2 regions of the Parazoarcus sp. PS-13 R2A genome follow, and region 1 is predicted to be linked to the other one. Evidence: predicted binding sites of a transcription regulator. Region 1 holds the regulator's gene; the other holds the start of a gene.
What was found. Region 1 encodes FNR, which switches genes on or off when oxygen is low (the NO sensors DNR and NnrR bind a similar motif). Its sites were predicted from a motif close to TTGANCTAGNTCAA; they were not measured.
Positions count from the first base shown of each region.

Region 1 (4,523 bases):
AGTGGGTGCCGCCAAGGAGGCCGATCAGGAAGACGGCGAGATAACCGGTTTCGGGCATGTTCAATCAGCTATGAAGCGTTTGATGCGGTGCGCGCATTCTACGCTGCACCGCGCCTCCCCGCCCGGTCAGATCACCCGGGAGTAACGGGCCCGCTCGCGATCCGAGCGCAGATAGCGATCGAAGAACATCGCAATTCCCCGCACCAGCAGACGGCCCGCGGGCAGCACGCTGATCCAGTCCTTGTCGATCTTCACCAGCCCGGCCTCTTCCATTTCCTTGAGGTCGGCGATTTCGTCTGCAAAGTACTCATGGAACTTGATGAGGTGTGCAATCTCGATCGACTCGATCGACAGCTCGAAATGGCACATCAGCGCCTGGATGATCGAGCGCCGGAGGAGATCGTCGGCGGTGAGCTCGATGCCGCGCAGCACCGGCAGCTCGTCGCGATCGAGCGCATCGTAGTACTCGTCGAGCGTCTTGACGTTCTGCGAGTAGACCGGACCGATCTTGCCGATCGCCGACACACCGAAGGCCAGCAGGTCGCACTCGGCCTGGGTCGAATAGCCCTGGAAATTGCGGTGCAGACGCCCCTGCCGCTGCGCCACGGTCAGCTCGTCATCCGGCTTCGCGAAATGGTCCATGCCGATATAGACGTAGCCGGCGTCGGTCAGGCGACGGATGGCAAGCTGCAGAATCTGCAGCTTGGAGTCCGCTGACGGCAGATCGATCGGAATGATCCTGCGCTGGGGCTTGAACAGTCCCGGCAGGTGCGCGTAGCTGTACAGCGAAATTCGATCGGGCGAGAGTTCGAGCACCTGCTCCAGCGTGCGGTTGAAGCTGATCACGTTCTGCTTGGGCAGACCATAGATCAGGTCCATGCTGATCGACTTGAAGCCGGTTGCCCGCGCCGCGTCGATGACGAGCTTGGTCTCTTCGACGCTTTGCACGCGGTTGGTCGCAATCTGCACATCCTCGGCGAAGTCCTGCACGCCGACGCTCATGCGATTGAAGCCGAGGTTGGCCAGCATCTCGACGGTGTCGAAATCCACCTTGCGCGGATCGACCTCGATCGAGTATTCGCCATTCGGCACCAGGTTGAAGTGCTTGCGGACCGCATCCATCAGCTGATGCATCTCCGCGTGCGAGAGGAAGGTCGGCGTTCCGCCCCCGAGATGTAACTGTGTGACCTGACGTGCGCCACCCAGGGCCGCCGCCTGCATTTCGATCTCTTTTTCCAGGTAATTCAGATATTTGGCAGACCTTCCATGATCCTTGGTGATGATCTTGTTGCAGGCGCAGTAGTAGCAGATCGTGTTACAAAAGGGGATGTGGAAGTATAATGACAGCGGTCGGCTCACACCGCCGACGGCACGTTTTCCCAGCCAGTCTGTCAGTGCTTGTGCATCGAACGCCTCCACAAACCTGTCTGCGGTGGGATACGACGTATAGCGAGGCCCGTTGATGTCGAATCGTCGAATCAACTGGGGATCAAAGATGAGGTCTGTCTGGCTGGTCATGGTCTGGCTGCGTCGATGTGTTACTTAACAATGGCAGAAAGCCGGCGTTTTGTGGTTGACTTGGATCAACGGCAACATTCTGACTACCCCCAATCCGGAATCGGAGCAAGTTTACAGTGCAAATGAAGGCGACGGTGCCGATCACCGCGGCGGGGCTCAAAACCGCATGTTCACAATGCAATCTGCTGGAGCTGTGCCTGCCGTTCGGCATGACTGACACCGAACTCAACCGCCTCGACGAACTCGTCGGCGGACGTCGGAAGATCAAGCGTCAGCAGCCGCTCTATCGAGCGGGCGAGCTCTTCGAAGCCATCTATGCGATCCGTGCCGGTTCCTTCAAGACCGACGTTCTGCTCGAAGATGGTCGCGAGCAGGTCACCGGATTTCAGATGACCGGCGAGATTATCGGTCTCGACGGCATCAGCACCGAGCTCCACTCGTGCAATGCGGTTGCGCTCGAAGACAGCGAAGTCTGCGTCATTCCCTACGCCAAGCTGGAAGAACTGTCGCGCGAGATCGAAGGCCTGCAGCACCAGTTCCACAAGGTCATGAGCCGTGAGATCGTGCGCGATCACGGCGTGATGATGCTGCTGGGCTCCATGCGCGCGGAAGAGCGTCTGGCGGCCTTCCTGCTCAACATGTCGCAGCGCTTCACCGCTCGTGGCTTCTCGGCCGCCGAGTTTCACCTGCGCATGACCCGCGAAGAGATCGGCTCCTATCTGGGCCTGAAGCTGGAAACGGTCTCGCGTGCCTTCTCCCGCTTTCAGGAAGACGGCCTCGTCGCGGTGCAGCAGAAACATATCCGCATTCTCGACAACGACGGTCTCAAGAAACTCATTCAGCACCAGCCCGGCGCGCGCTGAGCCCCGGACTGTCGCGCTCAGGCAAAGGCGGCGAACCAGCCGCCGACGTTCTTGCTGAGCGCGACCGACACGATCCAGCTGAACACGAGCAGCGCAGCAACGAACGCAGCCCCGCGCACGGTGCGCGTTCGGCCACGTTTCAGGGCAACGGCGCCCAGCAGGATGTAGACGATCAGGCCGATGACCTTGGCGGTCACCCACGGTGCCTGCAACGGGTACTGTTCGATCATCACCGCCAGCGTGATCGCACTGCCAAGCAACACGGTATCGACCACATGCGGCAGAACGCGCGTCAGACGATGTGTGAGCAGACGGCTATCAACAAGCATCCACACTCCCCTGAGCGCGAAGCCGGCAAGGCTCAGAATCACACAGGTGACGTGGATGTGCTTGATCGCCTGATACATCTTTCGTTCCTCCTCGGGGAAAATGCTGACCGGTGCGCCCTGGTCGGGCACCGAACAATGACAGAACAAACAGGATTCGGCCACGCAGGCTAGAATCGAAAGTGAAATGCAGGAGCACGGAATGAACCAGACCGCCTCAGACATCCTTACCCAGCTCCGTCAGATCTCCCTGTTCGGGGAGCTGTCGGAGAGTGAGCTGGAACGTGTTGCACGCTATACCCGCGAACGCCGACTGGGCAAGGGCGAACTGCTGTTCCAGCGCGGCGACGTTGCCCACGGTTTCTATTTCGTCACCGAAGGACAGCTCAAGCTCGGTTTCTCGTCAGCTCAGGGCAACGAGAAAGTGGTCGAAATCGTCGGCCCGCAGCAAAGCTTTGGCGAAGCGGTGATGTTCATGAACCGCCCCTACCCCGTTTTTGCCGAAGCGCTTACCGACATGTCGTTGCTTCATATCGGCCAGAACGTCGTATCCGACCTGATCGATCAGGATCCGCAGTTTGCACGCAAGCTGCTGGCAGGCATGGCGGTCCGCCTGCATAACATGGTGCGCGACGTAGAAACCTATTCCCTGCGCTCAAGCACACAGCGCGTAATCGGTTACCTCCTCCAGCAAACCGAAGAGGACGGCACCAAGGCTTGCGACATCTCCCTGCCCACGAGCAAGCAGGTCATCGCGTCACGCCTGAACCTGACGCCCGAGACCCTTTCGCGGATCTTCCACGACCTGGCAGACCATGGACTCATCACCGTTCACGGCAAGCGCATCACGCTTCACAATCCGCAGGCACTGTCGCGCTACAGCGGGTAGCACTTCACCCGCTCAAGTCCTTCCGTCCCCCCCGAAAAGCAACGGCCTCTTGAACGAGCAAGAGGCCGTTTTTCACGATACCCGGGTGCTGAAAGCCGAAGCCTTCACGCGTCAGCGCTCAGGACTCAAGCACATAGGTTCCTGGCGCCGGTGCGAGAGAAGGAAACTGCTCGCTTGCCGCCGGCCTCGCTTCGATCAGCTCTCCGGCGTGGGGTTTGACCCAGTCCATCCAGTCGGCCCACCAGCTGCCCGCCTGCTCTTCAGTGCGATTGCGCCACTGCTCGGCCGTATCCGAGCGATGCGCTTCACCGGCCCAGAACCTGCGCTTGGGCGGCGTGACGACCGGATTGACGATGCCGAGAATGTGGCCTGAGCTCGAGAGCACATAGCGCTTCGGACCGGTGACGTGGTTGACCACACGGAAAGTCTGCAGCCACGGCGCAATGTGATCGTCCTCTGCGGAAACGACGTAGAGCGGTTGCGTGATACGGCCGAGATCGAGCGGCTCACCCGCCACCTCGAGTGCGTCGGGATGAATCAGCTTGTTGTTCAGGTAAAGCTCGCGCAGGTACCACGAATGCATCGCGTACGGCATACGCGTGGTATCCATGTTCCAGTACAGCACGTCGAATGGCGGCGGCGTTTCGCCGTACAGCCAGCCTTGCACAACGTAATGCCAGATCAGGCCGTTCGAGCGCAGCAGGCGGAAAGCGGAAGCCATTTCCTTGCCGTCGAGATAGCCCTTGCTGGCCATGTTGTCGATGATGTAGCGGATGCTGGCTTCGTCGATGAAGACCTCGATGTCGCCCGGCTTGTGAAAATCGACAAGCGTGGTGAGCAGGGTCCAGTCCGCAACCGGCACCTCGTCCTCTGGGAAATGGCGGTTTGCCCATGCCATGTACATCGACAGTGCAGTGCCTCCGATGC
Region 1 is NZ_JBYEXN010000024.1:37,634-42,156, forward strand. Features, by position in the region: gene AC22G6_RS18515 (sulfite exporter TauE/SafE family protein) at 1-58, opposite strand, end outside; gene hemN (oxygen-independent coproporphyrinogen III oxidase) at 127-1,518, opposite strand; gene fnr (fumarate/nitrate reduction transcriptional regulator Fnr) at 1,641-2,381, shown strand; gene AC22G6_RS18530 (SirB2 family protein) at 2,399-2,788, opposite strand; gene AC22G6_RS18535 (Crp/Fnr family transcriptional regulator) at 2,910-3,596, shown strand; gene AC22G6_RS18540 (PHA/PHB synthase family protein) at 3,715-4,523, opposite strand, start outside.

Region 2 (4,523 bases), on a different contig from region 1:
GCTTCCAGGTGGTGATTGAGGCCAGCTGGGAGGGCGACGTGGGGACTCTGGACGAGCGCTTCACCTACTCGGATGGAAGCACCCAGCGCCGCGTATGGACCATCACCCGCAGCGGCCCCGAGTCGTACATCGGCACGGCAGATGACGTTGTCGGCCAGGCGCACGGCGAGGCGCGCGGAAACGCACTGCGCTGGCGCTATGTGATGGCACTACCCGTGGATGGGAAGGTCTACAACGTGGACTTTGACGACTGGATGTTCCTGATGGACGACAAGGTGATGCTGAACCGCTCGGCGATGAGCAAGTGGGGCGTGCACCTCGGAGAGGTCACGCTGTCCTTTTACAAACGGGCGCGATGATGGCCTTGTTCGCACCCCTCAATCCGCCGATCACCGACTGGCGCGGGCAGCGGGTCTGGCTGGTCGGCGCCTCGACCGGCATCGGCGCGGCGCTGGCGCGCAAGCTGGCAGCAGGTGGCGCGCGGGTCGCGCTGTCCGCACGCGGGCTCGATCGCCTGGATGCGCTGGCCGCACAGTGCGAGGGCGCGGTCGCCGCGGCCATGGACGTGACCCGACCAGGCGAACTCGAGCGCGTGCGCGACCGTCTGCTTGCCCAGTGGGGCGGGCTCGATCTCGTGATACTGAATGCGGGTACCTATCAGCCGCTGCGGGCGTGGGAGCTGACACCGGAGCGCATTCGGACGACGCTGAACATCAACCTGCTCGGGGTCATGGATGGCGTGGCCGCGGTGGTGCCCGGGATGCTCGAACGCGGGCAGGGGGCGATTGCCATCGTGGCCTCGGTCGCAGGCTATGGCGGCCTGCCCAATGCCGCCACCTACGGGCCATCGAAGGCGGCGCTGATCAACTTTTCCGAGACGCTCTACATGGATCTGGCGCCGCGCGGACTGGGCGTGCACCTGATCTGTCCCGGTTTCGTGGCGACGCCCCTGACGGCGCAGAACGATTTCCACATGCCCGCCCTGATCACCGCCGAGCAGGCGGCCGACGAGATCATGGCGGGCTTTGCCCGCGGTGAGTTCGAGACCCACTTCCCGAAGCGTTTCACCCGCTTTCTCAAGCTGCTGCAGTGCCTGCCGCGGCGCCTCTACTTTCCGCTCATCCGGCGGGCAACGGGCTTGTAATGACCACCTTCGACTGTCGCGCGGCTGCCGAGAACGTGGCGCGGTTCTACGAGAACCTCACACCCCTGCTGCTTGGGAAGATCGACGCCTTCTATGCCGAGAATGCCCGTTTCAAGGACCCGTTCAACGATGTTGCGGGCCTGAAGGCGATCACCCGCATCTTCGAGCACATGTTCGAGACCGTGGAGTCTCCCCGCTTCGTGATCACGAGCATCATTGCCGAGGGGCAGCAGGCGATGCTTGCCTGGGACTTTCACCTCAATCTGCGTAACCGGGCGATCGTCATTCGCGGCGTCAGTCACCTGTCCTTCGACGAAGCAGGGCGCGTCGAAATCCATCGCGATTACTGGGATGCGGCTGAGGAGCTGTATGCCCGTTTGCCCCTGATTGGTGCGCTGATGCGCCTGCTGAGGCGCAAGCTGTCGGCAACAGAGGGCTGAAACGCAGTTTGTTGTCATGCAGCAAACATGCCTGCGGGAAAACCCCGAGTACTTGTCACAGGGCTTTATGCGGCTTGATGGTTATCAGATATTGCGCCGCAGCATATTGATTTTTATCAAATAAGTATGTTGCGACCCTGATTTTCACTGTGGCAACATCGATCCACCTGCTCATCGTGTTCTTTGCTGGGGGTCGACATGGGTTTTGCCGGTCGTATCGCAGGATCTTCGCTTCTTCTCGGGTACGTCTCCGGCGTACTCGCACAGGATGCGCCGAGCCGTTACAACCTCCAGCAGCCGGTGACGCGGATCGCCTCAGAGATCTACAGCATGCATACCCTGATGCTGATCATCTGTCTGGTGATCTTCATCGCGGTGTTCGGCGTCATGTTCTGGTCTGTCATTCACCATCGCAAGTCCCGCGGTGCGGTTGCGGCCAATTTCCATGAAAACACGGCGGTCGAGATCGCGTGGACCGTGATCCCGGTGCTGATCCTGCTTGGCATGGCGTGGCCCGCCACCAAGACCGTGATTGCGATGAAGGACACCTCCAACCCCGACATCACCATCAAGGCCACGGGCTATCAGTGGAAGTGGGGTTACGACTATCTGCAGGGCGAAGGGGAGGGTATCCGCTTCCTGTCCGGTTCATCCACACCGCGCGCCCAGATCAGCGGTGGCGAACAGAAAGGCGAGACCTATCTGCTTGAGGTGGACAATCCGGTCGTGGTGCCGGTGGGCAAGAAGGTCCGCGTGCTCGTGACCGCCGCCGACGTGATCCATTCGTGGTGGATGCCGGCTTTCGGCGTGAAGCAGGATGCGATTCCCGGCTTCATCCGCGACACGTGGTTCACCGCCGACAAGGAAGGCATCTATCGCGGCAACTGCGCCGAACTCTGCGGCAAGGATCACGGCTTCATGCCGATCGAGGTGCATGTGGTGTCGGCAGAGAAATACACCGAATGGGTCGCATCGCAGCAGGCCCAGGCCACGACTGCCTCTGCGGACGACGCCCGGGAGTGGGCACTGGCCGAGCTGGTCGAGCGCGGCGAGAAGGTTTTTGCGGCCAACTGTGCGGCCTGCCACCAGGCCGATGGCAAGGGGCTGCCGCCGGTATTTCCTGCGCTGGATGGCTCGCCCGTGGTGACGGGCGATGCAAGCGGCCAGATCGAACTGGTGTTGAAGGGCAAGGCGGGGACCGCGATGGCCGCATTCGGCGGGCAGTTGTCGGACGCCGAGCTCGCTGCGGTGATCACCTATACCCGTAACGCCTGGGGTAACCAGTCGGGCGAGGCGGTGCAGCCGGCAGACGTTGTCGCCGCGCGCTGAGGCTGAGGCCGAGGCTGAGGCTGAAGCGGGTTTCGCTGCGGTGTGATTGTAGGGGCCGTCCCGGTCCCGATGGCAAGGTTCTGTCGCGCGTGGGCGCGACAATGGAGGCGTGTGCATGAATACACTGACTCACGATCGGCCCGGCGTTCACCCCCCGCACGGTCATGCGCATGGTCCCACCGGCCTGATGCGCTGGGTGACCACCACCAATCACAAAGACATCGGCACGATGTACATGATCTTCAGCTTCATCATGTTCCTCTCCGGGGGGGTGATGGCGCTGACGATCCGGGCCGAACTGTTCCAGCCCGGTCTGCAGGTGGTGGAGCCCGAATTCTTCAACCAGCTCACGACCATGCACGGCCTGGTGATGGTGTTCGGCGCGATCATGCCGGCCTTCGTCGGCTTCGCCAACTGGATGATCCCGCTGATGATCGGGGCCAGCGACATGGCCTTTGCGCGCATGAACAACTGGAGCTTCTGGCTCCTGCCGCCGGCGGCCATCCTGCTGCTGGGTTCGTTCTTCGTGCCCGGCGGCGCAACTGCTGCGGGGTGGACGCTGTACGCACCGCTTTCGGTGCAGATGGGCATGGGCATGGATCTGGCGATCTTCGCCATCCACATCATGGGCGTGAGCTCGATCATGGGCGCGATCAACATCGTCGTCACCGTGCTCAACATGCGCGCCCCCGGCATGAACATGATGCGCATGCCGCTGTTCTGCTGGACCTGGCTGATCACCGCCTATCTGCTGATCGCGGTGATGCCGGTGCTGGCCGGTGCGGTCACGATGATCCTGACCGATCGCCACTTCGGCACCAGCTTCTTCAATGCCGCCGGTGGCGGTGACCCGGTGATGTACCAGCACATCTTCTGGTTCTTCGGTCACCCCGAGGTCTACATCATGATCCTGCCGGCCTTCGGGATCGTCAGCCAGATCATTCCGACCTTCTCGCGCAAGCCGCTGTTTGGCTATGCCTCGATGGTGTACGCGACCTCGTCGATTGCGATCCTGTCCTTCACCGTGTGGGCACACCACATGTTCACCACCGGCATGCCGGCCATCGGACAGCTGTTCTTCATGTACGCGACGATGCTGATCGCGGTGCCCACCGGGGTGAAGGTGTTCAACTGGGTGGCGACCATGTGGCGCGGTTCGCTCAGTTTCGAGACGCCGATGCTGTGGGCCACAGGCTTCATCTTCGTGTTCACCATGGGCGGCTTCACCGGCCTGATCTGCGCCATTGCCCCGATCGACATCCAGCTGCAGGACACCTACTACGTCGTTGCGCACTTCCACTACGTGCTGGTCGCAGGCTCGCTGTTCGCCCTTTTCGCCGGTGCCTATTACTGGCTGCCGAAATGGACGGGGCACATGCCCAGCGAGTTTCTCGGCAAGCTGCATTTCTGGTGCTCGATCGTGTTCTTCAACATCACCTTCTTCCCGATGCACTTCCTCGGCCTGGCAGGCATGCCGCGGCGGATCCCGGATTACGCCTTGCAGTTTGCCGATTTCAATGCGATGGCTTCGATTGGCGCCTTTGGTTTCGGCCTGTCGCAGCTGATCTTCCTGGTCGCCGTCGTGAAGTGCGTCCGTGGCGGCAAGAAGG
Region 2 is NZ_JBYEXN010000011.1:31,462-35,984, forward strand. Features, by position in the region: gene AC22G6_RS11730 (DUF3833 domain-containing protein) at 1-359, shown strand, start outside; gene AC22G6_RS11735 (SDR family NAD(P)-dependent oxidoreductase) at 365-1,144, shown strand; gene AC22G6_RS11740 (nuclear transport factor 2 family protein) at 1,144-1,584, shown strand; gene coxB (cytochrome c oxidase subunit II) at 1,783-2,913, shown strand; gene ctaD (cytochrome c oxidase subunit I) at 3,029-4,523, shown strand, end outside.
Region 2: a site for FNR is predicted at 1,691-1,704, ahead of coxB (cytochrome c oxidase subunit II). Genes of this name have one in related genera too.